One region of the Leptotrichia hongkongensis genome, then DNA from elsewhere that is predicted to be linked to it. Evidence: riboswitches for the same ligand, from Rfam matches in the RefSeq annotation. Region 1 holds a riboswitch; each other region holds the start of a gene.
What was found. Region 1 has a riboswitch for cobalamin ahead of nikA (nickel ABC transporter substrate-binding protein). Riboswitches for the same ligand answer to the same signal wherever they lie in the genome.
Positions count from the first base shown of each region.

Region 2: linked by a shared signal. The riboswitch ahead of ACEG17_RS04195 (energy-coupling factor ABC transporter permease) and the one ahead of nikA (nickel ABC transporter substrate-binding protein) in region 1 are both predicted to bind cobalamin.
Region 3: linked by a shared signal. The riboswitch ahead of nikB (nickel ABC transporter permease) and the one ahead of nikA (nickel ABC transporter substrate-binding protein) in region 1 are both predicted to bind cobalamin.

Region 1 is NZ_JBGORW010000013.1:38,911-49,275, forward strand. It holds gene ACEG17_RS09295 (ABC transporter permease) at 1-354, opposite strand, end outside; gene nikA (nickel ABC transporter substrate-binding protein) at 483-2,105, opposite strand; adenosylcobalamin-variant (AdoCbl-variant) riboswitch at 2,284-2,391, opposite strand; gene gap (type I glyceraldehyde-3-phosphate dehydrogenase) at 3,068-4,081, shown strand; gene ACEG17_RS09310 (class I SAM-dependent methyltransferase) at 4,257-4,982, shown strand; gene ACEG17_RS09315 (COG2426 family protein) at 5,148-5,654, shown strand; RNA gene ssrA (transfer-messenger RNA) at 5,721-6,059, shown strand; gene mnmG (tRNA uridine-5-carboxymethylaminomethyl(34) synthesis enzyme MnmG) at 6,261-8,183, shown strand; gene rsmG (16S rRNA (guanine(527)-N(7))-methyltransferase RsmG) at 8,235-8,957, shown strand; gene ACEG17_RS09335 (SDR family oxidoreductase) at 9,236-10,318, shown strand.
Region 2 is NZ_JBGORW010000004.1:86,720-97,084, forward strand. It holds gene cobI (precorrin-2 C(20)-methyltransferase) at 1-169, opposite strand, end outside; gene ACEG17_RS04155 (hypothetical protein) at 180-653, opposite strand; gene ACEG17_RS04160 (ATP-binding protein) at 755-2,005, opposite strand; gene cbiD (cobalt-precorrin-5B (C(1))-methyltransferase CbiD) at 2,313-3,419, opposite strand; gene ACEG17_RS04170 (precorrin-8X methylmutase) at 3,559-4,215, opposite strand; gene ACEG17_RS04175 (cobyrinic acid a,c-diamide synthase CobB) at 4,355-5,698, opposite strand; gene ACEG17_RS04180 (energy-coupling factor ABC transporter ATP-binding protein) at 5,695-6,501, opposite strand; gene ACEG17_RS04185 (CbiQ family ECF transporter T component) at 6,494-7,186, opposite strand; gene ACEG17_RS04190 (energy-coupling factor ABC transporter substrate-binding protein) at 7,173-7,475, opposite strand; gene ACEG17_RS04195 (energy-coupling factor ABC transporter permease) at 7,475-8,182, opposite strand; cobalamin riboswitch at 8,376-8,558, opposite strand; gene ACEG17_RS04200 (SRPBCC family protein) at 8,716-9,123, shown strand; gene ACEG17_RS04205 (MarR family winged helix-turn-helix transcriptional regulator) at 9,136-9,579, shown strand; gene ACEG17_RS04210 (hypothetical protein) at 10,023-10,365, opposite strand, start outside.
Region 3 is NZ_JBGORW010000004.1:101,402-111,766, forward strand. It holds gene nikC (nickel transporter permease) at 1-711, opposite strand, end outside; gene nikB (nickel ABC transporter permease) at 714-1,655, opposite strand; cobalamin riboswitch at 1,900-2,081, opposite strand; gene ACEG17_RS04250 (sirohydrochlorin cobaltochelatase) at 2,101-2,841, opposite strand; gene ACEG17_RS04255 (hypothetical protein) at 3,131-3,622, opposite strand; gene ffh (signal recognition particle protein) at 3,684-5,021, opposite strand; gene ACEG17_RS04265 (S1C family serine protease) at 5,318-6,532, shown strand; gene tpx (thiol peroxidase) at 6,645-7,163, opposite strand; gene ACEG17_RS04275 (hypothetical protein) at 7,625-8,473, opposite strand; gene ACEG17_RS04280 (hypothetical protein) at 8,494-8,805, opposite strand; gene ACEG17_RS04285 (ArsR/SmtB family transcription factor) at 8,830-9,204, opposite strand; gene ACEG17_RS04290 (hypothetical protein) at 9,780-10,365, shown strand, end outside.

The DNA of each region.
Region 1 (10,365 bases):
TAAGACTCCTAATAAAGGAGATAATATAATTAAAATTACAAATGAAAAAAATCCAAGCTGAAAAGTTGGAACAATAGCTTCATTTACAAGCTCTATAACAGGAGTTTTTTTTGTATATGATATTCCAAAATCACCTTTTAATATATCTGTGAGCCAGTTAAAATATTGAATATATAAAGGTTTGTCTAATCCTAAATTTTTTCTAGCTGCTTTTAATGTTTCAGCAGTTATGCTTACATGAGATGCCCTTAAATAATTTTGGGCAGGATCTCCTGGCGACAGTTTTACAAGGAAAAATGTAATAACTGATATTGCCAGAAAAATCGAAAATAATGATATTAATTTTTTTATCACAAAATCATCCCTTAAAATTGAATACTTTAAACCTCTCCAAAACCAAACTTTTAAAAATTATTTGAATAAATTATCTGTAATTTCTAGATTCAATTTTGAAGAGGCTTCACTATTTTGATATTTTTAATTTATTTTACTTTTACAGTTGTCCATACAGGAATTCTATTTTCTTCTGGCATAAATTTCACGCCTTCTAGCTCTCCAGTTCTATAAACACTTAATAAAGCTTGATAGCTGATTGGAATATATACAGCTTGCTCTTGTAAAGTAGTTAATACATATTTATACATTTCATTTAATTTAGTTTCATCAGGTTCAATTAATAAAGCTTTGATAGTTTTATCTAGTTCAGCTTTCATTGGTAAACCTAGTTGCGCAACATAGCCAGGATTTGTTCCTTTAACCGAATCATCAGCCATTGCAGTCAGGTAAGCATGCGGATCCCAAGGAGCTCCCCATGAATAGTCAGACATTAAGTCATAATTTTTTGCAGTTGCATTTTCCCAGTATGCTTTTTCTTCCATTGCCTTTAAGTCAACTTGTATACCAATTTTTTTCCATTCTCCTTGAATGTATTCCCCTATATTTTTATCTGTAACTTTAGAACTGATGTAAGGGAAAGATAGAATCATTTTTTTACCATCTTTTTCTCTCATACCGTCAGCACCTTTTTTCCACCCTGCTTCATCAAGCAATGTCTCTGCTTTTGCCAAGTCAAAGTTATATTTTGTAAGTTCTATATTTGTGTGAGGTACATTTGGAGCAAAAATTGTATCAGCAGGTTTTTCAACACCACCAAATATATTTTTTGCGATACTTTGTTTATCTACAGCATGACTCAATGCTTGTCTTACTTTAAGATCTTTTAAAATCGGGCTTGTAGTATTTAAAAGAATCATTCTTGTAGACATTGGTTCAGAAGTGGCAGTAGTGTATTTTTTATCTTGTCTGTATGTTTCAAATCTATCCAAGCTAATTAAACTGTTTCCATAAATCAAATCAATATCTCCAGCTTCAAATTGAAGAGCAAGTGTTTCGCTATCTGGAATATTTTTAATTACAACTTCTGAAGCGGCAGGTTTTTCTCCCCAGTAATATTCATTTCTTACGAAAACTGCATATTCATTATTTTTATGTTCTTTTAACACCCAAGCACCTGTCCCTATAGGTTTTTTTATACCTTTAGAAGTATCTCCATTTTCAGGGAAACCAGCATCTCCTAAAAAACGTATAGGACGTATCATTGCCAAGTCATAGAGTGTTGCAGTATAAGCTGTATCTAGAACTATTTCAAATGTATAATCGTCAACTGCTCTGTATGATTTTAAATGATTAGTAAATGCAAACCATGAGTGATTTGGTTTGTTTTGTTTAGAAAAGATAGTGTCAAAGTTTTTTACAACATTTTTTGCATTAAAGTCTGAACCGTCTGAGAATTTTACATTTTTTCTCAATTTAAAAGTGTAAGTTTTTCCATCTTTGGAAATATCCCAAGATTCAGCTAGCATAGGTTTAATTTTTCCATTTTCTCCGTAAGATACAAGTCCATCGTAAACCATATCCTGTGTGATAAACTGGCTTGGCAAATATTCATGCGGATTTAGATTCCCAACAGAATCCTGATTAAATGCCAACGTGATTTTACTAGATTTTTCAGCTTTTCCTTTTGCCGTCTCTTTTTGTTTTGGCTGACAAGCAAAAATAATTCCCATTATCAGCAAAATGATAATCGTCTTGAATGAATTTTTCATTTTTTTCTCCTTCTATTTAAATTATTTTTTATTATATTCATATTACTTTATAAAAACAAAAAAACCGTTTATGCTTATCTAAAGCGAACGGTTAAAGACTGATATATTAAAAAAGCTGAATAACTTCAGGAATTTAAATTTCATTTAACCATCTGCCGTAGTCAATCTATGAATAATTATTATGGATAGTTATCCGACTTAAAAACTATTAAATTATAGTTTTTTCACGGTTGCGGGACAGTGTAAGAATTTCACTTACTTCCCTATCTTTCGATTTTTTCAAATCACTCATAATAATGTTTAAGTTTAAGTTTATGTTTAATGTATTTTTCTAGATTTTATAATATATACTCAAACCTACTTAAAATTAAACTGCTAAAAATTATATAAATTTAGGGTTTGAGTAAAATAGTCATAACTTTTGAGTTTAGTTTTAAAGCAGTTTTACTATAATAACTGTTAAAAATAAAAAATCTGTAGAGCTATAATAATCTAGTTTGAAGTAGTTTTGTTATGTAAAGTAATAATCTCATAATTTACAAAAATTTTACCATATTGTACATATTTTTTCAATCTATTTGTTAATAAAATAAAGTAAAAATTATTATATTTTTGATAGAATTAAAAACAAAAAATAATAAAAAATAAAATGAAGTTATTGTTTTAAATTTAAATTTTTATTTCGAAAAAAAATAGTTGTATAGATTTTTTCCAAAAAGAAAGTATTACCTCAAATTGACAGTTTCTAATTTTTTGAGATCATAGATTGTAAAATATATTGTTTTTATTAGATTTTTTTAATATTTTTTAGCACTATATTTGATTGTATAACGTACCTAAAAATTTTACCATATTTTATTAATTCCTAACTGTTGAAAATTCAACGAAAATATGATATACTCAAATTGTATAGAATAATATATTTTTTTAATATATTAAAATTTTTAGGAGGTATTATTAAAATGGCAATTAAAGTAGCAATTAACGGATTTGGAAGAATCGGAAGATTAGCATTAAGATTAATGGCTGAACAAACAGACAAATTTGAAGTGGTGGCAATTAATGATTTAACAGATGCTAAAATGTTAGCACACTTATTCAAATATGACTCATCTCAAGGAAGATTCAATGGAACTATCGAAGTTAAAGAAGGAGCTTTCGTAGTAAACGGAAAAGAAATCAAAACTTTCGCAAAAGCTAACCCTGAAGAATTACCTTGGGGAGAATTAGGTGTTGACGTAGTATTGGAAGCTACAGGATTCTTTGCTACAAAAGATAAAGCAGAATTACACGTTAAAGCAGGAGCTAAAAAAGTAGTTATTACTGCACCTGGTGGAAACGATGTTAAAACAGTTGTTTACAATGTAAACCACGAAATTTTAGATGGATCTGAAACAGTTATTTCAGGAGCTTCTTGTACAACTAACTGTTTAGCACCAATGGCTAAAGCATTAAACGATAACTTTGGTGTTGTAACTGGTACAATGACAACTATCCACGCTTACACTGGAGACCAAAACACTTTAGATGCACCTCACAGAAAAGGTGACTTAAGAAGAGCAAGAGCTGCAGCTGTAAACATTGTTCCTAACTCAACAGGAGCTGCAAAAGCAATTGGACTAGTAGTACCTGAATTAAACGGAAAATTAGATGGAGCTGCTCAAAGAGTACCTGTTCCAACTGGTTCATTAACTGAATTAGTATCAATCTTAAACAAAAAAGTAACTGTAGAAGAAGTAAACGCAGCTATGAAAGCAGCAGCTAACGAATCATTCGGATATACTGAAGAAGAATTAGTATCTTCTGACATCGTTGGAATTCACTTCGGATCATTATTTGACGCAACACAAACAAAAATTGTTCAAAACGGAGATACTCAATTAGTTAAAACAGTATCTTGGTATGACAATGAAATGTCTTATACAGCTCAATTAATTAGAACTTTAGGATACTTCGCAAGCAAAATTGCTAAATAATTGATTTAAACAGAAATCTTAAAAATTAATTTTGAAAATCGGCTAGAAATAGTCGGTTTTCTTTTTTATATTATTTTTGCAAATTTAATTCTTATTTTATAAAATTTATGATATAATAATCTAAAATTATAACCTGGCTGTTAAGATTCAAAAAATTCTAAAATTTGGAGAAAATATGGAAAATAAAGAAAATATGAAGAAGTTTTACGATACAATAGCAGAAAAATACGATTTTATCTTTTCACTTTCAGATGTTCAGAAAAATTTTTTTCAAAAATATATTACAAGGAAAAAAGTGCTTGATGTAGGAGCTGCAACAGGTAACTTGTCAAAATTTCTAAAAAATGAAGGATATGATGTAATTTCCATTGATATAAATAAAAAATTGATTGAGCAGGCTAGAGAAAAAAATGTTGATGTAAAAAATTTGGATATGATGAAAATTGATAAATTGGGAAAATTCGGCACAATAATAAATGTTGGAAATACATTACCGCATTTAAATAGCAAAGATGAGATTTTTTTATTTTTAAAAAAAGCTTATTCACAGCTTGAAAATAATGGAAAACTGATTATTCAACTAATAAATTTTTATAAATTTTTTGAAAATCAAAAATCTGAATCTAATTTTTTGGGAAATTTACCATTGATTGAAAATGAAAATGTGAAATTTGAACGTTATTATTACAAAAATTCTGATAATAATGTGATTTTTAAAACTATTTTGGATGATAAGCTTGAAAATGAAGAAATTTTAACAAATGTTAATTATTTTGATTTTATGAAATTTTTTGAACAGTTAGGAATAAGCAATGTAAAAGTATTTGGAGGCTTTAAGGAGTCTGAGTTTGTTTTGAAAAAATCGCAGCCATTAATATTTGTGATTACAAAAGCTGATTAGATTTAGTTTGAAATATGTTGTAAATGTATAAATTTTTGTAAGAATTAAGATGAAATTTTAAATAATAAAATAGAGTATGCGTTCTCTTGAATTAACGTAAATAATCAATAAAGGAGAAATTTATGATAATTAATGGATTTAATTATTATAAAGTAAAAAGTAAAAATTATGAAATCTTTTAAAAATTTTATAAAGGTAACTTTAATTGGAGCTCCGCTTCTAAATAAAATTATAGGAATATTTCTTATATCAATGTTGCCTATAATTGAACTTCGTGGAGCAATACCGATTGGAGCAGCTATTGGATTACCTTGGTATTTGAATATGATTGTTTCAATTATTGGAAATATGCTTCCTGTACCGTTTATTCTTTTATTTGTAGTAAAATTATTTGAATTTATGAAAAAGAAGAATATATTGGTAAACTTTATTGAAAAAATTGAAAAAAGGGCGATGAGCAGAAGTGAAAATATCGCAAATAAGGAATTTTTGGGACTTATGATTTTTGTAGCTATTCCATTTCCAGGAACAGGTGCTTGGACAGGGGCATTGATTGCGGCATTGCTTCAATTTGACAGAAAAAAATCTTTTTTATATATTCTTTTTGGGGTATTAATTGCAGCGGCTCTTGTAACATTGGGAGTATACGGAGTGATAGGATTTTTAATATAATTTTTAAATAATATCTTTTCAAAATTTTAAATATATGCTATACTAAAAAAGTAAATTTTAAAATAAGGGAATGTTTTGGTTTCGACAGGATAAAAAGATTACTATTGGCAAGTAAGCGGGAGCTTTAAAATCCAACTTAAAAATAATCGGAAACGATAATTACGCATTAGCTGCCTAAGATAGCGGCTCATCTCTTTTGGAAACGCCATTTTTCCATTAGATGATGTCATTTTTAATGGCTTACTTGGATGTATGATTATGTCATCTAAGGAAAATTTATAATCTCGCCTTTAGACTTTTGTCTGTTTAATATCTAATGGTTAAAGCGTTAAATAGACTAAACTTGTAGAAGATAGTAAGAACTTTTTATTTTGGACACGGGTTCGATTCCCGTCATTTCCACCAAAACACAAAATAAAAATCGAATTATTAAATAAACTGTAAGCGAGTTGCATAACTCGTTTTTTCTTTTTTGAAAATACTTTATTGAAAAAAACAAAATATTAATATATAATGGATTTATAAAAAGAATTGGAAATGAAAGGAGAATGTAATTTTAGGTCAAAGTGTTATTTTGAGCATAAAAAATTACAATTTATAAATAAAATGAGAAATTATGATGTAATTGTTGTTGGTGCTGGACACGCAGGAATTGAAGCGGCATTGGCATCAGCGAGATTAGGATTGAATACAGCAATTTTTACAATAACATTAGATAATATAGGTGTTATGTCCTGTAACCCATCAGTTGGAGGGCCTGCAAAAAGTCATCTGGCTAAGGAAGTTGACGCATTAGGCGGAGAAATCGGACGAAATATGGATAAAAGCTTTGTACAAATGAGAATTCTGAATACAAAAAAAGGACCAGCAGTTCGTTCGTTAAGGGCTCAGGCAGATAGAAAAATTTACGCAAGGGAAATGAAAAAAACAATAGAAAATCAGCAAAATTTAGATACTGTTCAAGATATTGTCACAGAATTAATTGTTGAAGAAATTGAAATTTTAGAAGGTAATTCTAAAAGAATTGAAAAAGTTATAAAAGGGATAAGAACTAAGACGGGAATGGAGTTTTTTGCAAAGGCAGTTGTACTTGCGACAGGAACATTCTTAAGAGGACTTTTATACATTGGAGATAAAAGGGTAAAAGGTGGAAGAATGGGAGAGTTATCAGCAGAAGATTTAACAACTTCCCTGAAATCTTTAGGATTTAAAATGGATAGATTCAAGACAGGGACACCTCCTAGACTTGATATCAGAACATTAAATCTGGAAAAATTGGAAGAACAGCCAGGAATAACAGGTATTCCATTAAAATTTTCAATGAGAACGCCAAATAGTGAAGTTCTAGAAAAATCTCAATTATCATGTTACATAACACGGACAAATGAAACAACACATAAACTAATACTTGATAATCTAGATAAAGCACCGATGTATAATGGAAGTATAAGCAGTACAGGGCCAAGATACTGTCCGTCAATTGAAGATAAAGTTGTAAAATTTAATGATAAAGACAGCCATCATTTATTTTTGGAACCAGAAGGATTTGACACAGCAGAAGTCTACATAAGTGGACTTTCCACAAGCTATCCTGCTAGTTTGCAACAAAAGATAGTGAATACAATTGATGGACTTGAAAATGCCCATATAATGCGATACGGTTATGCGGTGGAATACGATATTGTAGACCCTAGCGAACTTGACTACACTCTTGAAACCCGTAAAGTAAAAGGACTTTATCTGGCTGGACAGCTAAACGGGACAAGCGGTTATGAAGAGGCGGCTGCACAGGGAATTATCGCAGGAATCAATGCAGCTTTAAAAATTAAAGGGGAAGAGCCGTTTATTTTAGACAGAGAAAGTTCGTACATTGGGACAATGATAGATGATTTAATAAATAAGGAACTGTTTGAGCCATATAGAATGTTTACAGCAAGATCTGAATTCCGACTTATTTTACGTGAAGACAACGCAGATATAAGACTTTCTGAAAAGGCTTATAAAATTGGGCTTCTTGATAAAAAATATTATGATATTGTACAGGAAAAGAAAAAAAATGTTAAGGAAACAATAGAAAACCTTGAGAATATAAAACTTGGAAGCAGTAACCCAAGGCTTATGGAAATTCTTGATAAATATAACGAAAGTCTAAAAAGTGGAACGACTTTAAAGGAAATTTTACGTCGTCCAAAAGTTACATATCAAGATATAAAATATATCGCTGAAATCATTGAAAATGTACCAAATCTAAATTTTGACGATGAAACTGAATATCAAATTGAAGTTCAGACAAAATACGAAGGCTACATCGCCAAAGCTATCCAAATTATGGAAAAACAGCAAAAACTGGATGATAAAAAAATTCCTAAAAATTTTGACTATGACAGTATGAAGGGAATTACAAGAGAAGCAAAACAAAGATTAAAAGAAAATAGACCATATAATGTAGGACAGGCATCCAGAATGTCTGGAGTAACGCCAGCAGATATTTCTGTGCTGCTAATGTATTTAGATGGAGTTTTAAAATAAAATCTAGCTATAAAAAAACTTTTATATATTAATGGAACGTAAGGAGAAAAATTGGAAAATATAAACGAAGAAGCCAATTTAAGAGAATATTTCTTAAACTTGCTTTCAAAATCAGAAATTAAAGTGCCAGACGAAAAAATTACGCAAATACTGAAATTTTTAGAACTTTTATATAATAAAAATCAAATTATGAATTTAACAGCAATTCGTGAGAAAAAAGGAATGCTGGAAAAACATTTTATAGATTCCTTGCTTTTAACAAAAGTTATAAATGATGACGAAAAATCTTTTATAGATGTTGGAACAGGCGCTGGATTTCCTGGGCTTGTGCTTGCCATTTATTACCCAGAGAAAAAGTTTTTGTTAGTAGATTCAGTAAGGAAAAAAATAGAATTCATAAATGAAGTAATAAAAGAATTAAATTTACAGAATGTAACAACAAGTTTTGAACGTGCAGAAGAATTAATAAAAGATAGAAGAGAATGTTTTGATGTTGCTCTTTGCCGAGGAGTAGCCAATTTAAGAATAATACTGGAGTATATGATTCCATTCATAAAAGTAAATGGACGATTTTTACCGCAAAAATTAAACCTAAACGAAATAGAGGAATCGAAAAATGCTCTAAAGATTTTAAATGCAAAAATAAACAAAACTTTTGAATTTAATCTTCCAGAAAGTATGGATAAAAGGATAATTTTGGAAATTTTAAAACTGCAAAAAACAGACAAAAAATATCCAAGAAAAATAGGAATTCCATCCAAGAAGCCGTTATAGATAAAAGTTCAAAAATTGTAAAATTATTAGAAATAAGAACTGAGATTTTGTCTCAGTTTTTTGTTTATATGAAGAAAATAAATTTTAAAACAAAAAATGACTACCTAGTAATTACTAAGACAGCTAATATTTTTTTCCTAAATTTTTCCTGAATTTTCAACTTTAGTATATTAAATCTTACTAAGTATAGAAATTTTAAGTACTTGAAAAGTTTATATTATTTAAGTATAATGACTAAACGAAAAATATTAAGATAAATAAAAATAGGAGATAAGTATATGGAAAAAATAAATCTAAATAATGAAAATCAAAAATCAAATAGCATTTTTACTGCAAAAAGGGAGATAAAGCATGCATTTGTGACAGGAGCAACGGGGCTTTTAGGAAATAATCTTGTAAGAGCGCTAGTTAATAGAGGAATAAAAGTAACAGGATTAGTACGGAATATAAAAAATGCAAAAAAACAGTTTCCAGATTTAGAAATTACTTTTGTAGAAGGAAATCTTAATAATCCAGATAGCTATAAAGAAGCTCTTAAAGGATGCGATGGACTTTTTCATACGGCAGCTTATTTCAAGGAAGCCTATAAAGGTGGAGAAAATCACTGGTCGAAACTTTATAATACAAATGTGAAAGGAACTATAGATTTAATGACTGCTGCAAAAAAAGCAGGAATAAAAAACATGGTTCACACTTCTTCGATTGCAGTACTTAAAGCAGAAAAGAATCAGCTTATTGATGAAACAATGTTACGTGATAAAGATGACAAAGAAATTAATGATTATTACCGTAGTAAGATATTAAGCGATGAAGCTGTTAAAAAATTTTTGAATGAAAATCCTGATATATTTTGTTGTTTTGTACTTCCAGGATTTATGTTTGGTCCAGGAGATATGGGGCCTACTTCATCAGGACAGCTTGTCATGGATTATGTAAATAAAAAGATACCAGGAATTATACCTTCAAGCTATAGCGTTGTAGATGCACGTGATGTAGCAGAACACGAAATAATGGCAATGGAAAAAGGAAAAAGAGGAGAATTGTATCTTGCAGCTGGGAAATTTATGACTATGAAAGAACTGTTAGAAGAATTATCTAAAGTAACAGGAATTCCTGCTCCTAAAAGGGTTATACCTTTACCTTTTTTAAAAATACTGGCTGTATTTAATAAATTAATCAGTAAATTAACTAAAAAAGAGACATTAATAAACAAGGCTACAATACGCGTCATCAAAAATGATTATATGCGAAATAATTTCAGTCATAAAAAAAGTAAAAAAGAATTAGGATGTGAATTTAGATCATTGGATGAAACCTTAAAGGATGTTATAAACTGGTATAAAGAAAATGGATATTTATAATTATCTAAAAAATATTGTTTTAAAACATAAATTGCAATATTAATTGT
Region 2 (10,365 bases), on a different contig from region 1:
TTACATATTCTTTTACAATATTAAAGGCTGTACTCCCTTCTCCGCTTTTTGCCTCAGGCAGTACTATCACATCTACTTCATGCAGTCTTTTTGCTGCTTTAACTGTTATATTTTCAGGATCTCCTACTCCTACTCCTATTCCATAGAATTTACCTAATTTACTAGCCATTTTTTCTCCTCTAATTTATTTTTTCTACACTATAAATATATTTTATTGCATTTTCAACTTCATCTCTTGAAGCAGAATAAAAATTAATAATTAATAAATAACCTTCAGTCATAATCCCGCAAGAAATAGAATAAGTTTTTTCATTATCTTCATAATAATCATATTCATAGCATTTATGTTTAAAATTTTCTATTTTAAAATCATTTAAATTCAATTTCTTTTCTTCTAATTTTTTATTATTTCCTAGGTCTATATTTTTAATGCTTTTATCAAAAATTTCATATAAATCATGAACTGGTGCAATTAGTTTTGAACCATTTTCTAAATCTCTAAAGATATAAAAACTCGATGCTCTAATAATTAAATTGTTACCAGGTGGATAATATACATGATGTCCATCAACCTCATCTCTTTTTTCTAGCCAATTTTTAGGTAATTTTATGCTCCATTCATTTTTAATATTGAAAACTTTTCTATTCTCCATTGAATAAGCTGTAAATGAACCCAAAATTAATATAAATAATGAGAATATTTTTAAATTCATAATAAATCTCCTAATTTTTTCTATTTCTTCCATCCAGTACTTTATCTTACTAGATATTCTCCCAACAACCACTCCAAAGCATTTACAACCTTTATTCCGTCATAGTCAGTATTTACCATTACATCATCTAAAGTTATAAGATACTTTGGATAATTATCCTTAATATTTTTAAAGGCATCCAATTCCCTTTTTAAAGTATTTTCATCTAAGACAGTCAAAGCAACCTGATAATACTCAATTTCATTTGAATTAATAACAACAAAATCAATTTCATTTTTATCAAACTGCCCAACATATACATTGTCTTTTCTTCTAAGCAGTTCAAGATAAATTACATTTTCCAGTATATGCCCCATATCTATATTTCTATTACCTAAAATCATCTGTCTAAGCCCTAAATCTGTAACATAATATTTTGATAATGTAGATAGAAATTCTTTTCCTTTTATATTATATCTGCTAACTTCATGCACAAGTAAACTGTCAGTAAGCCCTCTAATATATTTTTCAATAGTTTTTACATCTGTTTTTCTTCCCATTGAAGTTAAAGTATTCCCTATTTTTGAAAGCGAAGTCAAATTACCGATATTATCAAATATATATTTAACAACACTTTCAAGTCTCATCACATCTGAAATTTTCAATCTTGCAACTATATCCTTTAAGAGTACAGAGTTATATATCCCACTTAAATATTCATGTATATTTTTCAAATCACTGTCTAACTGTAAAGTATAAGGAAATGAACTGTTTACTATATATTCATTATAATATTGTATAAGTGTTTTTAACGTCCTATTTTCCTTTTGCTCCAGTTTTTCATACTCTAATTTAGCCTGATAATACTCCTTAAAGGATAAAGGTAGCATTTTCAGTTCTATATAACGCCCACTTAAAAGGGTTGCCAGCTCGCTTGACATAAAATAGGCATTAGAGCCTGTTATGTATAAATCTGTATTTTCTTTTATAAAAAGGCTGTCTACAACTTTTTCAAATTTATCCACATGCTGAATTTCATCTAAAAATATGTAATTTTTTTTATCTCCAATCATTTTAGATTTTATATATTCGTAAAGTTTTTTATAATCTGTAAGCTCTTCATAATCCATATCTTCAAAATTTATAGATATAATCTGATTTTTTTCAACTCCATTTTCAAGCAGAAAATCTTTATATATCTCAAAAAGAGTCGATTTCCCACATCTTCTTACACCAGACACAACCTTTATTATTTGTCTGTCTTTTGATTTTACTAAAAAATCTAAATATTCTTTTCTATCTATCCTTATCATTTTAACACCTCATTTCCTTTTAAATTATACCCCTTTTTTATTTAAAAATCAATTTTTACGGAATACAGTCCTGTTTTTCTATAAATTGTTAAAGTTTAAGGAATATATTTCATAAATTTTGGAGTTTTTAATTTTTTAAGGAATGTAATCCTATAATTTAAAAATTATCAATGAGGTTTTACTAACTTTTACTTCTTCGTAAATTTAATTAAACTTTTTTATAAACTATATACATCACAGTATATAGCCCGATTTTTTGCTCTGTTGGCAATAACTATAACAACCTCTCTATCCTTAAAGCTATTTTTTAAAAATTATCAAAAAAGTGCTTACTTTGCCCTATAACTTCTTTTTCAGCTGATAAAATCAATGTTTCTACTTCTAGATTCCATCCATTTTTTCTGCAATGTTCCTCACATTTTTGTTTTGCTTTTTCAGCTAGCAAGTTAAAGACTTCTTTTTTTTCAATGTACCCAGAAGCCTCTTCAGTTGTATTCGATTCCAGAATTTTATAGACATTTTCCAGCTTTTCACCCACTAACAATGCGTTTGCAGCCAAAATTTCCATTTTTGCATCAGAAACTCGACTGTGTGTATGAAAAATTCCTCCTGCCACTTTTACAAATTTTCCTAATTCTCCAATAAAATAAATTTTCTTAACTTCAAATTCACATGCCTTGTCAAACATATATCCCACAAAATTACTGATTACAACACCTTCTTCAGCTTTTTCTGGAAATTCCTTTTTCAAAAACATTTTTCCTCTATTTCCAAAAAGAAATATCGCTGTTTTTGTATTAAAATATGTTAAATTTTGCTTCAGCTCTATTGCAAGGGAAGCCTTCCATGACTCTTCAGACATCGGACGTACAATTCCCATTGTTCCAAGAATAGAAATTCCGCCAATAATTCCTAATTTCCCATTCATTGTTTTTTTGGCAGCTTCTTCACCCAGAGGCACGCTAATTTCAACGTCTACTCCTTTTCCAGACGGAAGAAGTTCCTTCACAATACCAGTCAGCATTTTCATTGGCGTTGGATTTATTGCTGATTTTCCAACTTCGACAGGAAGTCCGATTTTTGTGACTTTTCCGACTCCTTTTCCTCCAAAAATATTGATTTTATCATCTTCTCTAAAACTTACTTTTGATATGATTTCTAGACCGTGTGTTGCATCAGGGTCATCTCCCCCATCTTTTATGACAGTTGCTGTTGCATAATCCTCTGTCTTTTCAAAAGACTTAATCTTAATTTTTATCTTTTTACCTGCTGGAACATCTATTTCAACTTCTTCGACTTTTTCAGCTTTTCCTAGTAAAAGTAACAGTGCCGCCTTAGTCGCTGCTGTTGCCGAACTTCCTGTGGTATAGCCATATCGCAGTTTTCTACCGTTAAAATATACATAATTTTCCATTTTTATTTCTCCACAATTATACTAAAATATATCTGAAAATGCTCAAAACTAATAAATTTTCAGTGTTTTTGATTAAATAAAATCAAAATACTAAAAATAAAATAAATTTTGGATTTTCAGATATTTACAAATTCATTTATTAATTATTAAAATATTTATCTCTTTCATACATTTGATAAAGGATTCCGTGCATTACACCAACTGCAACTGTACTTCCACCTTTTGTTCCATTTGTTCGTATAAACGGAACATTATATTTTGAAAGTTCTGCTTTAGATTCAGGACATCCCACAAATCCAACTGGAACTCCAACTATCAATTTCGGTACATTTTCCCCTTCTTTTTCCATTTTTTCAAGTAATGTAAACAATGCTGTTGGAGCATTTCCGATTACAAAAATTTTTGTTTGCGAATCTTTTAACGCTCTTTCCAATCCAACCATCGAACGTGTAATTCCTCTTTCCTTCGCTTCTCTAGCCACATCTGGATCTGCCACTAGACAATATGCCTCTGCTCCAAATTTTTTCAGACCATTTTTATTCAATCCATTAACAATCATGTTTGTATCACAATAAATTTTGCAATTTCCAGATTCTAACGCTTCCTTTGCTGATTCAATTGGATTATTATGAAATTCAACAATGTTCACATAATCAAAATCTCCAGTTGTATGAATCAATCTTTTTACGATTAATTGCTCTTCTTCACTAAAATGGTCTGCTTTCCCAGCCAACCCTTCTGTAATCATCTCAAAACTCCTTACCTCAATCGATTTTGGATCTTTAATATATGACATAATTTATTCTCCTTTTATTTATTTGAATATGTTAATAACTTTATTTTTTACTTTTGTTTATTTAATAATATTTTTTCATCTATATTTCTAATTTGTTTTCACGCAAAAGCAATGAACAACGTACTCTTACTTGAAAAAGCTACAGCTTTTCTATCAAGTATTTAAAAAACTCTATATTTGAATAAAACGAAATATGCGGGTATCCTGCTAGAAGACTATTTTTTCTATATCCGCAAACCCAATTTCTTCCATCATTTTTTTCTATTTTATAAAATTTTTCTTTTTCATTATCTACAGAAATTTCTGAATAATGAAATTCGTGTCCTTTTGTACAAATTCCATTTTCGGCTTTTATATTTATATATCCAAATCTTCCGATATTCAGCCTATTTTTCATAGAAATTTCCACATCTATCAGTCCACAGAAATCTCCACTATTTCCATCTAGCAAATTCAGTTTATTTGTTAAGTAGATAAATCCGCCACATTCTCCGTAGATTTTTACTCCATTTTCATAAGCCTGCTTTATACTTTCCTTCATAGATACATTTTCAGACAATTCTTTCCAGTAAAGTTCAGGATAACCTCCGCCAAGATAAATCATATCAAGATTTTCTGGTATTTTTTCGTCTTTTACAGGGCTAAATTCTACTATTTCTAATCCTGAAAATCTCATCAGTTCCAGATTTGACTCATAGTAAAATGAAAATGCACCATCTTTAGCAACTCCAACACGTTTTCCTTTATATTTATTCTTTAAGTCCTTTATTGGCTCAAAACTGTCCATACTGCTTTTTGTTTCAAATTCTTCTGCTATTTCGTAAATTTTTTCTAAATCTAAGCAATTTTGTGCAATTTCCTTAAACAGCTGTTTCTTTTCCTCAAGCTCTTTTGAACCTTTCAATTCAAAAGCCTGTTTTAATCCCAGATGTCTGCTTTCCACCGATAATTTCTCATTTTTCGGCAAATATCCTACGCATTCTATCCCCGTAAATCTTTCTACCGCTTCCTTCAAGTTCAAGTATAGTTTTTCAGAAGAAACATTATTTAAAATAATGCCCTTTATTTTAACATTTTTATCAAACAGCTTGAAACCCAAAACTTCGGCAGCTATGCTTGTGGAGATTCCTTTTGCGTTAACTACAAGAATTACTGGTATATCAAGTATTCTTGATACATGAGCTGTACTAAAATTATCCTTTTCATGCCCAATTCCATCATAAAGCCCCATAACTCCCTCAACTATAGCGATATTGCTTCCTTTCGCTCCTGTTTCAAATATATGCCTTAACGTACTTTCATCAAACATAAAAGCATCTAAATTACGAGATTTATTTCCCGTGAACAACTCATGATAACCAGGGTCGATGTAGTCTGGACCAACTTTAAAAGGTGCCACATTTTCAAAAGCTGACATCAATATGCTGCTTACTGTAGTCTTTCCACCACCACTCATTGCTCCCGATATAAGTATTTTTTTCATAGCAAGTTTTTTTCCTCCAAAAATTTATAATAATCATTTTCATCAAGATTTTTATACTTGAGATAACTTTTTATTTTCAGTACATTTGGAATATTCAAATTTAATTTCTTCAAAAATTCAAAATCCTCAAAAACCTCGTCCCTGCTCCCTTGCCGTACAATTCTCCCTTTTTCAAGGACATAGATATAGTCAGCAAATTCATAGGCAAAATCTGTATCGTGAGTTGATACCACCATTGTTTTTCCTGCTTTGGAAAAATTATCTAGAATTTCTGATACTCTTTTTGTATTTTTAGAATCAAGCCATGCAGTTGGCTCATCTAGAATAAGAAGTTCTGGCTCCATTGCCGTAATTGCAGCTATTGAGACCCTTTTTTTCTGTCCATAGCTCAGATGATGACAAGGTCTATCTTTTAAATCTGTTATATTGATTTCTTCCATTGCCCTGTTTACATTTTTTTCTACTTCCTCTTTAGAATATCCAAGATTTTCAGGTCCATAAGCTACTTCCTGAAATACTAAAGGGGCAAAAATCTGTATTTCAGGATCCTGAAAAATTATTCCGACTTTTTTTCTCAATTCTTCCAGATTTTTCTTTTTATGTTCTATTTTTTTCTCTTCAAAATAAATATTTCCCTTTTGTGCTTTCAAAAGTCCATTCATTATTAAAAATAATGTTGATTTTCCTGAGCCATTTTCCCCAAGAAATAATGTTTTTTTCCCTTTTTCAATATTCAAAGTCACATCTTTTAGAGCCTCTGTTTCTTCGTCGTATGAAAAAGTTATATTTTCAAGTCTAAGCATTGTATTTTACCACCAAATATAAATTTATTATAACTATTATTATTACGAATATTATTTCAAACCCAATTTTTTTATATTTTCTATGAGAAAAAATAAACTCCTTTCCCATTCTTGATTCCACAGCCTTTATAGAATTCAGATTATAGTAGTATGTTTTTTTTAGTATAGCAACTACTAACATCGGAAATGACTTCATCCCATTTTTAAAACTGCTATATCCTAGCCTTACTTCCTGTGCATTATGTAATTTTTCCTTATTTTCAAATAATAAAAATATATATCTATAAATTAATAAAAACATTTCCCTAAATATTTTAGGAAATTTCAGCTTTGCAAATATATAGTCCAAATCTATAATTGGAGTAGAACAAATAAGGAAATAAACTACAGCTATCGAGGAAAATGAACGTAGCAAAAATGTCCATATATCCGCTTTTATAAACAGCAAGGAAATTACAGTTGTCAAAATAAATAAAGCCGGAATAAAGTTCAGCTTTAACAAGTCACCTATTTTCACTTTTACGACAAACAAAAGAAGTAAATTAAACAGTATAAAATTAAAAACAAATACTATTTTACTTCCAGTATAAAGTAAAAATACTAATGTCGTCATTGACAATATAAACTTTACTCCGGGGTTTATATTTTTTATGGGATTTGTGTAAGATACTTTATCTATTAGCATTTTTTCTTTCACCTTTGAAATAGCCTAATACATACCCTACAATTCCTGCACCAAATGCCGCCTGTAATGCAAACAGCAGACTTTCAGTTTCATCTCCTGGTAATTCTATTAAATTTTTAGCCCATGGCTCATAATCAGGTTTTATAGTTTTTATTACTTCTTCTCCCTTGTCATCAGATCCGCCAAATTCAGATTTTACGAGAAATAAAGGAATAACACCTATTAAAATTATTGCAATTATTAAAATAATATTCTTTTTAAATACACTTTTGTTTTTATTTTCCGACATTAAGCTTCCACCTCTTTTACGCTATATTTTTCAAGTATATTCATCACCACGTTTGTAAGTAGCCCTTCGATAACTGCAAGAGGAACCTGAGTTACTGCAAATACCGCTCCAAATTTGATAAATGAAGCAACTACTCCACCTTGTGGAGATGGATATGCAAGTGCAAGCTGAATTGATGTTACCACATAAGTCGCAAGATCTCCTAATGCTGCTGCCAAAAATACCGCTAACGCCTTATTCTTTTTCTCAAATCCTTTATACACTAAATATGATACAATTGGTCCTGCAATTGCCATTGAAACAGCGTTTGCTCCCAAAGTTGTAAATCCTCCGTGTGCAAGCAATCCTGCTTGAAATATTAATACGATTGTTCCAAGAATGGAAGTTACAAAAGGTCCGTATAATATAGTAGATAGCCCTACTCCTGTAGGATGTGATGAACTTCCTGTAACTGATGGAATTTTTAGTGCCGACAATACAAATATAAATGCACCCGCTAATGCAAGCGTCATTTTTTCCCGCACGCTCCCTTTAGAAACAGATTGAAGCTTCTTTATTCCTATTATCCAAAACGGAATACACACTGCAAACCATACTATAACCCAATTTAAAGGTAAAAAACCTTCCATAATGTGCATTGAATAACCATTTACACCTATTAACAGCATGCTGGTTAAAACCAAAAACAATAATGTTCTCTTTTTCATTTTCTCTCCTTCTCCAAATTTAATTTAACCTTCGGCAAGTTCCAAAAAAAAATCAGCCAAAGCTGAAGCCAATACACGTCAAAACTTCCACAACAATAACTATATCACCATCGTATAGTACGCTTATGGAACAAATCACCGTTGATTTATTTTTACATTGATGTATATTAAATCTTCCCTTCCCAGAAAATTTTATATAAAAAATTATTAGGCAAGTCTCCTGACTAACTTCATCCTACTCGTACCCTTCCCAAAATATCCAAGATATCTCAGTGGTTTTATGTACTTTCGTCAGCTTCACAGTAGTGGGGGCTGTATCGGATTCTAACCGATTTCCTTATTAAGTTTGTAAAACACCTATAATTCTTTACTATTATTATACTCTCTTTCTTATATTTGTCAACCCTAAAAAAGGATATTTTTTTCAAATTTAAATAATTTATTAATATGATATTGGAGTATACAAAATATTGTTGACAAATATTATAAAATAATTTATAATAAGTATACATATAATATAAGGAGGAAATATAATGGAATTTAGTTTTACTTTAAAAATCAAAGCAAAAAAAGAAGATGCATGGGAATACTATGCAAATATTGAAAAATGGTATGATTGGGAAAAAGATTTAAAAAATATCACATTAAAAGGTGAATTTAAGACAGGTTCATGTGGAACTATGGAACTTGAAGGAATGCCCCCTATGGAATATAAACTTACTCTTGTAAAACCTTTTGAAGAATTTTGGGATAAAACAGAAACTCCATTTGGAGATATTCTTTTTGGTCATCAAATAATTGATAACAACGATGGAAGCATAAATATAAAACATACTGTAATTTTGGACAGTGAAGATGAACAGCATTTAGAATTTTTAAGCCAAGTTTTTTCAGATGTCCCTCAATCTATATTTATTCTAAAAAATTACTTGGAAAGATAAGGTGATTGGTACTTGTTTACATCAAAATATAAAGATAATTCAGAAAAATCAACAGGATTGTTATTTATGAGGGTATACAATAAATGGCATTCTATGATAAAAAAAGAACTAAAGAAAATGAACTTAACACACCCTCAATTTGTTGTTTTAGCTTCCCTTGCTTATTTATCACAAGACAGCAACGAAGTCACGCAAGTTATGATTTCAAAACTCTCAGGAATAGATGTTATGACAGTATCTCAAATATTAAATTTATTAGAAAAAAATGATTTTGTAAAAAGAAAGGAACATTCAAGAGACACAAGGGCAAAAGCTGTTATTTTAAACAAAAAAGGAGAAGAAATATTACAAAAAGCCGTTCCGTTAGTTGAGCAAATCGATGAAATTTTTTTCGAAAAGTTAGACACTGATGAAGAACAATTTAAACATTTTCTTGTTAGACTAAATGAAGAATAAGAAATATTATAATTAATAAATATGTCAAAATTACCATTTTTATTATTATATTTAAAATTCAAAAAATAAAACAGAATTTTATTCAAAAGGATTATTGACACCAAAATGTTGTAGTCCTTCTTTTTTTTATGATTTATCAATATATTCAAAACCAAAATAACTTAGTTTTAATACATAAGATAAAAAAAGAACCGTGTTGATTTTCAAGTTTATTAAAACTTTCCAATGTTTTATTTTGTCAATATATAAAATAATTAACGTCTTTTACAACTATACTCAAACCTATTTAAAATTAAACTACTAAAAATTATATAAATTTAGGGTTTGAGTAAAATAGTCATAGCCTTTTGAGTTTAGTTTTAAAGCAGTTTTACTATATTATTCAAATTTATTAAGTTAAAAAATTTCAATAAAGATAATTTTTAATTTTTCAAGATTTTTTATTACTTTTTACCACGTATAATTGCTGTAATTTCATTATAATCTTGATTATTTATCTCGTTACTTTCTTTATATTCCAGTTCTGAAATTTCATAAAATTCTTTAACATCATTTAGAAAAAAAACATCTTTTAAATCAAATTCTAAAAAAATATCTCCCAATGCCTGAAAATGTATTGCCATACTTCCTGATGGCAAATAGCAGGCACAAGTTATTAGAGTGTATCCTCTTTCTTTATCAAAGTTATCAAAAATTTTTCCTGCATGTAAGACATCTGTTTTTTTGTCAAATCCTATATCTATATTGTATGCTGTTAATCCTGTTATTGTTAATAAAGAAGACTTT
Region 3 (10,365 bases), on a different contig from region 1:
GCTAAGGGTTGTTCTACCTTCATTGAGCATTGCTCCCCATTCTGGTATCGGAGGCTGTGCCCCAAATCCTAGAAATGAAAGTGCCGCTATTTCCAGCATTAATGTTCCTATATCCGAAACTGCCGTTACTATCATCGTTGTAATCATATTTGGAATTATATATTTGAATATTACCGAATAATCCTTGCTTCCTGTTAATTTTGCAGCCTTTATATAAAGCTCCTGCTTTATTTTAAGAACCATACTTCTTGCAAGCCTTGCATATTTAGTCCACGTAACTGCCGCTATTGCAATAACTGAATTTTTAGGGCTTGGATTTAAAAGCCCCGCTATTGCTATAGCAAAAATTAATCCTGGAAATGCAATCATCATATCTCCAAATCTCATTATCACAGTATCTATTATCCCACCAAAATATCCTGCTACCACTCCAAGCACAGTTCCTATAAAAAAAACTATAAAAACTAATACTAAAGTCATAAATATTGAATATCTTGATCCATATATAATTCTTGAAAATAAATCTCTTCCAAGATGATCTGTTCCGAAAATATACTGCCTTGATGGACGCCGTAAACTTGGAGCTATCATTTTAAAAGGGTTTTTTGGTACTATGACAGGCGCAAAAATTGCTATCAGAACCACTATAATCGCTAATGTCAAAAATACTGCCAACTGAATATTTTTTCTTTTCAATCTCAATTTTTCCAAAATCAGTCAACCTCCCCAACTCTCACATCAAAATACTTATACGAAATATCCACTGCTATATTTATTATAAGGTACAAGAATGCTATTATCAGAATATAAGCCTGTATTAATGGATAATCTTGGGCTACTATCGCTTTTATAGCCATTCTGCCCATTCCTGGCCAGTTATAAACATATTCTACAATTGCAGTCCCGCCTAAAAGACTTCCAAGAGAAATTCCTAAAAGCGTTATTATTGGCAACATTGCATTAGGCAGTACATGTTTCCATAAAATATCCCGCTCCCTTATTCCTCTCATTCTTGCCCCCGTTACATAACTTTTTCCCAGTTCTTCCAAAAATACGTGCCTTATTTGCCGTATATACTTAGCAGACATCGCTATTGCAAGTGTAAAGGCAGGTAAAATTGCAGAAACAAAATCCGTTTGCCCTCCTGAAACAGACACAAGTCCAAGCTGTACCCCAAATATACTCAAAAATATCAGTCCTAGCCAGAAACTTGGTACAGACATTCCTATAAAAGTTATCATTCTTATTAAATAGTCCTGCCATTTATTTTCCTTCACTGCTGCTAGTATTCCAACTGGTATAGAAATGATACACATTAAAAATAGTGATAAAAAGGATAAATATAATGTAGGTATAAATGCTTGTCCTATCTTTTGAATTACTGGTATTCTCAAAGAATACGATTTCCCAAAATTACCTTGCAGAACTCCAAAGAGCCATTTCCAATATTGAATATAAAATGGCTTGTCTACACCAAGTTCAGCTCGTGTATGAGCCAAAAGTTCGGGGGTTGGAATAAATCCAGATTCTGTCAGCATAACTTGTGCAGGGTCTCCTGGTGCTATATAAATCAGGCAGAAAGTCAAAAAACTTATTCCAAAAAGTACAATTAATATCTGAATAGCATATTTTACTATTTTTTTATTTTTCATCATTATTTTAAACTCGTGATATTTATCACTTTCTCCTTTAAAAATACGAATTTTTATTAAAATCATTATGCTTTTTTCGATTTACCAATTTACTAAATAAAGAAATTTAAATTATATTTTATAATTTTTATAAATAAAAAATTCAACTTCGAAAGTTGAACTAAATTTTATATATTAAAACAGATGAATAGTATTTATGCAGATTTACACCAGTTTTTATATATTAAATTTTCCCCTTCCCGAAAAATAAAATTTTTTAATATAGGCAAGTCTCCTGACTAACTTCATCCTACTCATACCCTTCCCAAAATATAATTATATTCCAGTGGTTTTTCAGTACTTTCGTCAGTATCACAGTAGAGGTGGCTGTACCAGATTCCAACTAGTTTCCTTATTAAGTTTTACAACACCTATAAAATTATAAATTTAAAATTATTCTTTTGCTATATTAATAAACTTCTTCTAATTTATCCATAAACATTTCACGTATAAACTGATATTCTCCCATTCCCTTTAATAAAGGTGTTACTTCGTATCCTTCATTCTCAAGAACAGTTTTCCATGAATCATCCTCATCAGAAGCCATATCATTTTTGGCATGATCTCCTGCCACAATCATAAACGGCTTTAACAGTATTTTCTTAAATCCTCTTCCTTTTAACTTTTGGATAACATCTTCAATCGTCACTTTTCCTTCAACAGTTGCCACAAAAATATTATCTTTTCCAGCTTTCTCATATTCCTCTTGAAGCCGTTGATATGTACTGTCTGCGGCACTTTCAGATCCATGACCCATAAATACAATGGCATCGTTTCCTTCAAGATTGTTAAATTCTTCATTGCTCACAACTTTTTTAAAGTCTTCATCAGTTGCTAAAAGTGGTTTTGAAATTTTTCCATACTTGTTATTAAGTTTTGAATACTCAATTCCATCTAGAATATGTAAAGACATTGTAATAATCTCATCATATCCTTTATTTTTTAAAGCTTCTAACCCTTCCTCCTGATCAAATATGTGGATACCTTCTTTTCTTTCCACTATTCGTCTTATAACTCCTGAAGTGTAGGCTCTTTCCACATTTTCAGTTCCATATTTTGCTTCCACTTCTTTTTGAATCGAGTCAAGACATTTTTCTCTTGTATCCTTATGCGATGTACCAAAACTTGTTACTAAAATCGCCTTTCTCATAAACACTTCCTTTCCATCTAAAATTATTTACCTTACTGAATCTTTTAAATTTGATTATCAAACTATTCTATATATTTATATTATAATCGTTTTTTTCTTCTTTTGCAACTATTTTTTTAAATTTATTTAACATTTTTTCTACTGGATATAATTTTTTTGCTTTCCCTCAAACCTATTATTTATAGTCATCTTTTTCAATTTTCTTTGAAAATTATATTTTTATAGTAAAATTTAGATTAAATAAAAAAGGTATATAAATATATATACCCACATTTTAAATCTTTAAAATTTATTTTACTTTTGATTTTACATTTTGAAATAATCCTTCTACAAATTCTGCTTTAGTTGTATCACTTCCAGAAATTTTTACAGTTCCTACTATTTCCCGTGCAAAAGGGTACACATTGTAAGTCCATCCATTCTTTGTAGTAATTTGACGAATATTTTTATTTTCTGATGCCGCTACTTCTGTAACTTCTACCTGTCCTTTGTATTTGTTTTTTTCAAATAATTTCAAAATGCTTACAAGTGCAGATTCATCGTGCTTTTCTATAATAAACTCAACTTTATCTGCTCCTGAAAGGTTTTGATACATCTGTTTTGCAAAATCTCCGTCCTTTTTCATTCCAAAAAGAAGATTTGCAAGTCCTCCTCTATTTATTGTTCCTGATATTATTGGACTTTCATAATTGTCATTAATAACTCCAATTACAACTTTGTCAAAAGCTGAAAACGATAGTGTTCCAAAAATAATAAATAATGCTAAAATTAACTTTTTCATTTGTGTCTCTCCTTTTTTATTTTCTCCAGTTTTATAAAAAATTTTAGTTGATATTATATTTCTATCTTCTTCTGCCCTTCATAAATCCCCCACCAAGTCCTGGAATACCGCCACTGTTAAACATTTTCATCATTTGTTTCATTTGTTCAAACTGCTTTATCAATTTATTTACGTCATTTACCTGAACTCCGCTTCCTTTGGCAATTCTCATTTTACGGCTTCCGTTTTTTAGAAGTTTTGGATCACGTCTTTCCTGAACTGTCATTGAAAAAATGATTGCTTCGACCTTTTTCATTTCCTTTTCAGCCATTCCCATGTCAATCATGCTAGTGTCAACTCCTGGTATCATTTTCATAATTCCAGCAATTGATCCCATTTTTCTTATCATTTTAAACTGCTTTAAAAAATCTTCAAAGTCAAACTGGTTCTTTCTAAATTTTTCTTCCATTTTCTTGGCTTCTTTTTCATCAATAGCTTCCTGTGCCTTTTCTACAAGTGAAACAACATCTCCCATTCCAAGAATACGTGAAGCAAGCCTGTCTGGGTGAAATGGTGCGATATCATCCAGTTTTTCCCCTTCACTTATAAATTTAATTGGCTTTCCTGCAACTTCCTTTACTGAAAGGGCAGCCCCTCCACGAGTATCTCCATCCAGTTTTGTAAGTACAACCCCAGTAATATCAAGCTGTTCATTAAACTCTTTTGCCACGTTAACTGCATCCTGTCCAGTCATTCCATCAACTACAAGCAAAATTTCATTCGGATTAAAACTGTCCTTTATATCTTGCAGTTCATTCATAAGCTGTTCATCAATGTGCAGTCTTCCCGCCGTATCAATAATAACATAAGTCGCATGCTCATTTTTTGAAGCCTCAATTCCCTGTTTTACAATTTCCACCGCATCTGTACTTTCATCAATCGTAAATACAGGAACTTTCACTTGCTCTCCTAATACCTTCAATTGCTTTTTCGCAGCAGGTCTATAAACATCTGCCCCAATCAGAAATGGTTTTTCCCCTTTCGATTTTAAATGTTTTGCCAATTTTCCAGAAAATGTAGTTTTCCCAGCTCCTTGAAGTCCAGAAAGCATTACAATAGTTGGATTTTTATCAGCTTTTGCGATTGAAACATTTGATCCTCCAAGCACTTCCACAAGTTCATCATTTACAATCTTGATAAATTGCTGTGTAGGATTAACTCCGCTAATAACATGTTCTCCCAACGCCTTTTCCCGAATTTTTGCTACAAAGTTCTTAGCCACTCCATAGTTTACATCCGCTTCAAGCAATGCTAGCCGCACTTCCCTTAAAGCATCCTTCATATTGCTCTCTGTCAACTTTCCCTGTCCGCTGACTTTTTTAAATATATCCTTAAATCTGTCTCCTAAATTATTAAACATTATTAATTTTTCTCCTTGATTTTGTATATTTTTTTAATTTTACTGTGTATAGGATAACATATTATGGGGAAAAAGACAATAAGCATAGCAGGTTATTTATGAATTTACAAAAAATATGATTTAATAAATGAAATTCAAATAAAAATCATAAGAATAATAAACTTTTATTCACTAAAATATATCCAATCCTTTAAAATCAGACTAATTAAAGACTAATAAATCGGGATTTTGAGCTTATATTCTAAAATAATTTTAAAAATAAGTTTATCATAAAACTAGAAATGAGGTAAATAAATATGAAAAAAATAAATTTTATAAAAAAAGAAAATAAGAAATTTGCATTATTGTCAATGTTGTTCTTAATTTTAAGCTGTTCCAACAAAACTGAAAATAATTCTGAAAATAAAAGCAATACAACAAATGTTGAACAGCAAAAGACAATTTCTCAGGAAGAACTGCAAAAATATACTAAAAATGCGGTTCAAACTCAAGATGCCTTTGTAAGTGTTCATAACAGCGTAAAAGATTCGATTGTAAATATCAGAACTAAAAAAACAGTAACAGTAAATACTTATAACCCATTGGAAGAGTTATTATATGGACGTTCTGGAGGACAAGAAAAACGTGAATCAGGATCACTTGGTTCAGGATTCGTTGTCTCAAAAGATGGATATATTGTTACAAATAACCACGTTATCGATGGTGCAGATGAAATTTATGTAAAATTCTCAAATGGACGTGAATATCGTACAAAACTTGTAGGAACTTCGCCTGAAGTTGACATCGCTGTACTGAAAATTAATTCAAACGAGACTTTTAAACCATTAGAATTTGCAAATTCGGATCAAGTCCAAATCGGACAGTGGTCAATAGCCTTTGGAAATCCATTGGGATTGAACGACTCGATGACAGTTGGAATTGTAAGTGCTGCAGGACGTAGCTCACTTGGAATTGAAGAAATAGAAAACTTTATTCAAACAGATGCCGCTATCAATCAGGGAAATAGTGGAGGTCCATTAATTGACATAACAGGAAAAGTTATTGGAGTGAACACTGCGATTTATTCACAAAGCGGAGGAAGTGTAGGAATCGGATTTGCTATTCCAGCAAACCTAGTAATGACAGTAAAAGACTCAATCATCGCAAATGGTAAGTTTGAAAAACCATATATTGGAGTATATTTAGATAATTTAGATGAAAACAAAGTAAAAGCTCTTAACTTAAAATCATCAAACGGTGTATTCATCGGAAATGTTGTTCCAAATGGCCCAGCCGCAGCTGCAGGAATAACTAGAAATGATGTTATTACAGCTGTTGATGGAAAAAGTGTGAACTCTGCAGGTGCATTTGTTGGAGAAATAGCCGCTAAAAAAGTGGGACAAACTATAAAATTAACTGTCCTTAGAAATGGACAGTCAATAGAAATACCAGTAAATCTTATAAAAACTCCAAACGCTATTGAGCAGCAACGTATTATACAACAAAGACAGCAGCAGCAACTTGGAAGATAATAAAAAAGGCAAAAGAAGTATCCCAGTCATTGATTGGGATATTTTTTTACAAAATTAAAGCAATAAAAAATGGAGAAAACTCTTTGTCATAAGTTTAGCTCCATTTATTTTTTTATTTAGTTAATTCTTTTATTACTTCCAACGCTTTTTCGTAATCTGGATGTTCTCCAACTTCTTTTACATATTCTACATATTTAATAATTCCGTCTTTATCTACGATAACCGTTCCTCTTGACAATAATCTTAATTCTTTTATTACAAATCCATATTTTGTTCCAAAATCTAACTCTTTATGGTCTGAAGCCGTTAAAGCGTTTTTTATTCCTTTATCTGCACAATATCTTCCTAATGCAAATGGTAAATCAGCTGAAATTGTAAGCAGTTGAACATCATCTCCAAAACTTGCAGCTTCCTGATTAAATCTAGCCAGCTGTAAAGCACATACTCCAGTATCAACTGATGGAAATACTGCTATTACAACAACCTTTCCTTTATAGTCACTTAATTTTACTTCCTTTAATTCTGGTGATAAAACTGTAAAGTCTGGCGCTACTTCTCCAGCTTTCACTTCTGTTCCCACAAGAGTTACAGGATTTCCCTTGAATGTTACTTTATTTTTTATTTCTGCCATTATTCCTTCTCCTTTACTTTAATAATTATAATTTTTTAATTTCAAATATCTGTAAATAATTTTCATTACTTTTAAAAGTAAAATACCATAGCTTCATATAAAAACAAAACTTAAATATAACAATTATCATTGAAGAATTTGCTTTTAAAATAATTTGACTACATCTTTTATATTTACAACCATCTACTTTTTGTAATTATAACATATTTAAAATTATTTGTATAGAAAAATTATTTGATTTACAAATAAATTCATTTAAAAATATTATCTAAAAAGTCCATATAATATCCATACAACTCAAAAAATCAATTTTTGATAAAACCTATACCTTAAATAAAGGTTTTGACTTGTAGGGTTATACGGATGAATTTTGTATAACCAAAATATTTGTATTAATTATTTGGAATGTGTAAAAATGAAGGCAAAAAATATATTTTCAGTCTATTTAAATTTCAATACCTCTATACGCTAATATAATCTAAACTTTTAATATTTAATCTTTTTTTTATATTTAAAATTATACTTTTTTCTTTTTCTGTGTTTAAATAATAAGATATATTTAAAATCCAATATCCCAATTTTTCTTTTAAATTTTCTACATTGCATGATAAATATTTATCAATACATATTAAGTTCCACAACTCAGTTAATGCTTCAAAAAAATTATCAATTTCTGAAGGTTGATAAGATAAAATCTTTAGTATTCTTTCTTTCCATTCTTCTCTTGAAATATTATTTTCTGTGATATTAGTATTTATTAGTTTGATTTCATCATTTTCAATTTGATTATAGATATCTTTTAATATACCGATTTTATAACTTTCATTTAATTCTTTTTCTATTTTTTCTTTTCTTTGAAAAAAATTTTCCTTTATTATATCATCTATATCAAATTCAATATAAATATCTTCTTTAGTTTGTACGTATAATGAAAATACCTCATTTGGAAATATTCCATGTGTTTCAAACATCATCATTGTTTCATTTCTATTAAAATCTTCAAAAATTTTTTCCATTTGTATATCTGAACTAATTAATTGATATGCTGTTATCCCATTTATTTTTACTAGAGCATTTTTCAAATATAAAAAATTTTTAGCTACTAAATATTCAAAAGAAGTTTTGTATATTTCTTTTTTTAAACTTTCTGGTAATTGAATCCATATGTTTTTATTAATTTCAATACCAATATTTTTTCCATTAAACATGAGTAATCTTTTGTCATCGTATATATATGGAATACTACAATAAGCACCTAATACTTCTAATTCATTATTCCAACCATTTTGTAACTTTAATTTTATCTTCATAAATGTCCTTTCAAAAAATGTTATTTTGTTTTATCCTTTATCAACTCTAAATATCTAATACTATCTGTTTTAATCTGTTCTCCTTTGACAATAAGTCCTTGTTGTTCTTTCTTAACACTTAAACTACATACTATATTTCTTGTATTGTTCCATGATTTAGTAAAGTAATATTTTAAATATTTATTAGTTTGGGTACCTGTTATTTTTACCAATCCATTATCAGTGGTTATTCTTTGAATTTCTTCATTTAACGGATAAAATCCAAAAGGATTTTCTATAATAACTTTTGATTGCGAATTAGATGTAATATTATTTTTTACTTTCTGTTGCACTTGACTTGACAATACGCCTAAAATTTATTTCTTTTCTAAAATGTGTGTCATTCCCTGTTCCACTATATGCTTTATATGATCATCTTCCAGCGAATAATACACAACTTTTCCCTCTTTCCTGTACTTAACAAATCTTCCCTGCTTTAGGACTCTTAGCTGATGTGAAATAGCAGATTGAGTCATTTTCAAAAGATTTGCAATATCGTACACGCACATTTCTTCTTGAAATAAGGCACTTAATATTCTCATTCTAGTTGTATCTCCTAGTATCTTAAAAAAATCCGCCAAATCATACACAACTTCTTCTTCTGGCATCATTTTTTCGACCCTTTCCACAATATCCTTATGAATAGCCTTTATTTCATAATTTTCATTTTCTTCTTCGAGTATTTTATTCATTTTCCCTCCCAATTCTTGGAATATATACCGTTATTATACCACGTATTTAAATAAGTGCAAAATAAAACCTCCCCAGTTTAAACTAGGGAGGAAAAAGAAAGGAAAGATTTATTGACTATGTTTTTGTTTTTTAATATGCAGGTATACTAAGAACAAAGAAAAGTATCACTACAATAACAAACATAGACATACAAAATTTCTTTCCCATTTTATATCTACCTCCTTTCGAAGTAGTATCGGGGACGGCGAAGTCCCAATAACATTATGTGAAAAAAAATACCCTAGTTCAACACTAGAGTATCTTTTCCGCCTTTTATTTTTTTATACTTCGAAAGAAATATTTTCTTTTTTATTAAACTAATAATAGTATATGTTTACAATTTTGTCAACATTTTTTGTAAATTAGGAACAATAGGTAAATTATAAGTATAAATGTCACTTTTGTTGAATTTTATCCTAAGATAAAAAAAAGTGAAAATTCGTTAAAAAATTGTTATAATGTAACAAATTATTTTTGTATTTTTACTAAAAAATCTAAATAAAAATGATAATTTTAATAAAAAAGGAGAGACTTTATGAAAAGAAACAAATATAAATTATTAATTTTAGCCAGTATTACGGCTTTTTCTATTATTTCATTTGGATTATCTAACAAAAATATGACCAAAACACCTTCAAAACCTGATACTGAAGAAACATCTAAAAAAGCTGGTCTTACAATTTCGAAGGCAGAACTAGATGTTGTAGCTGATAAGATTTTTAAAAATGAAGCTGGAGGAAAAAAGGAGGATATCGTATATTGGAATACTGGAGAAGATTTTCCTTCTCTTGGAATTGGGCATTTTATATGGTACAGAGAAGGGCAAAGAGGAAAATTTGCAGAGAGCTTTCCACAGCTAGTAGCTTATTATAGGGCTCACAATATAAAGTTACCTAAGATTATGGAAGAAAATGAATATTCGCCTTGGGCAAACAGAGATGAGCTTTTTAGACAAAAAAGAATTTTGAACAAGGATATTATTGAATTGACAAATTTCCTTTATAATACGAAGGATATTCAAGTTTCATTTATTTTTGAGCGTCTTGAAAATTCTTTGGAAAAAATGCTTGAAATTGCTGATAATCCAGAAAATGTAAAAAAACAATTTTACCGTGTTGCAA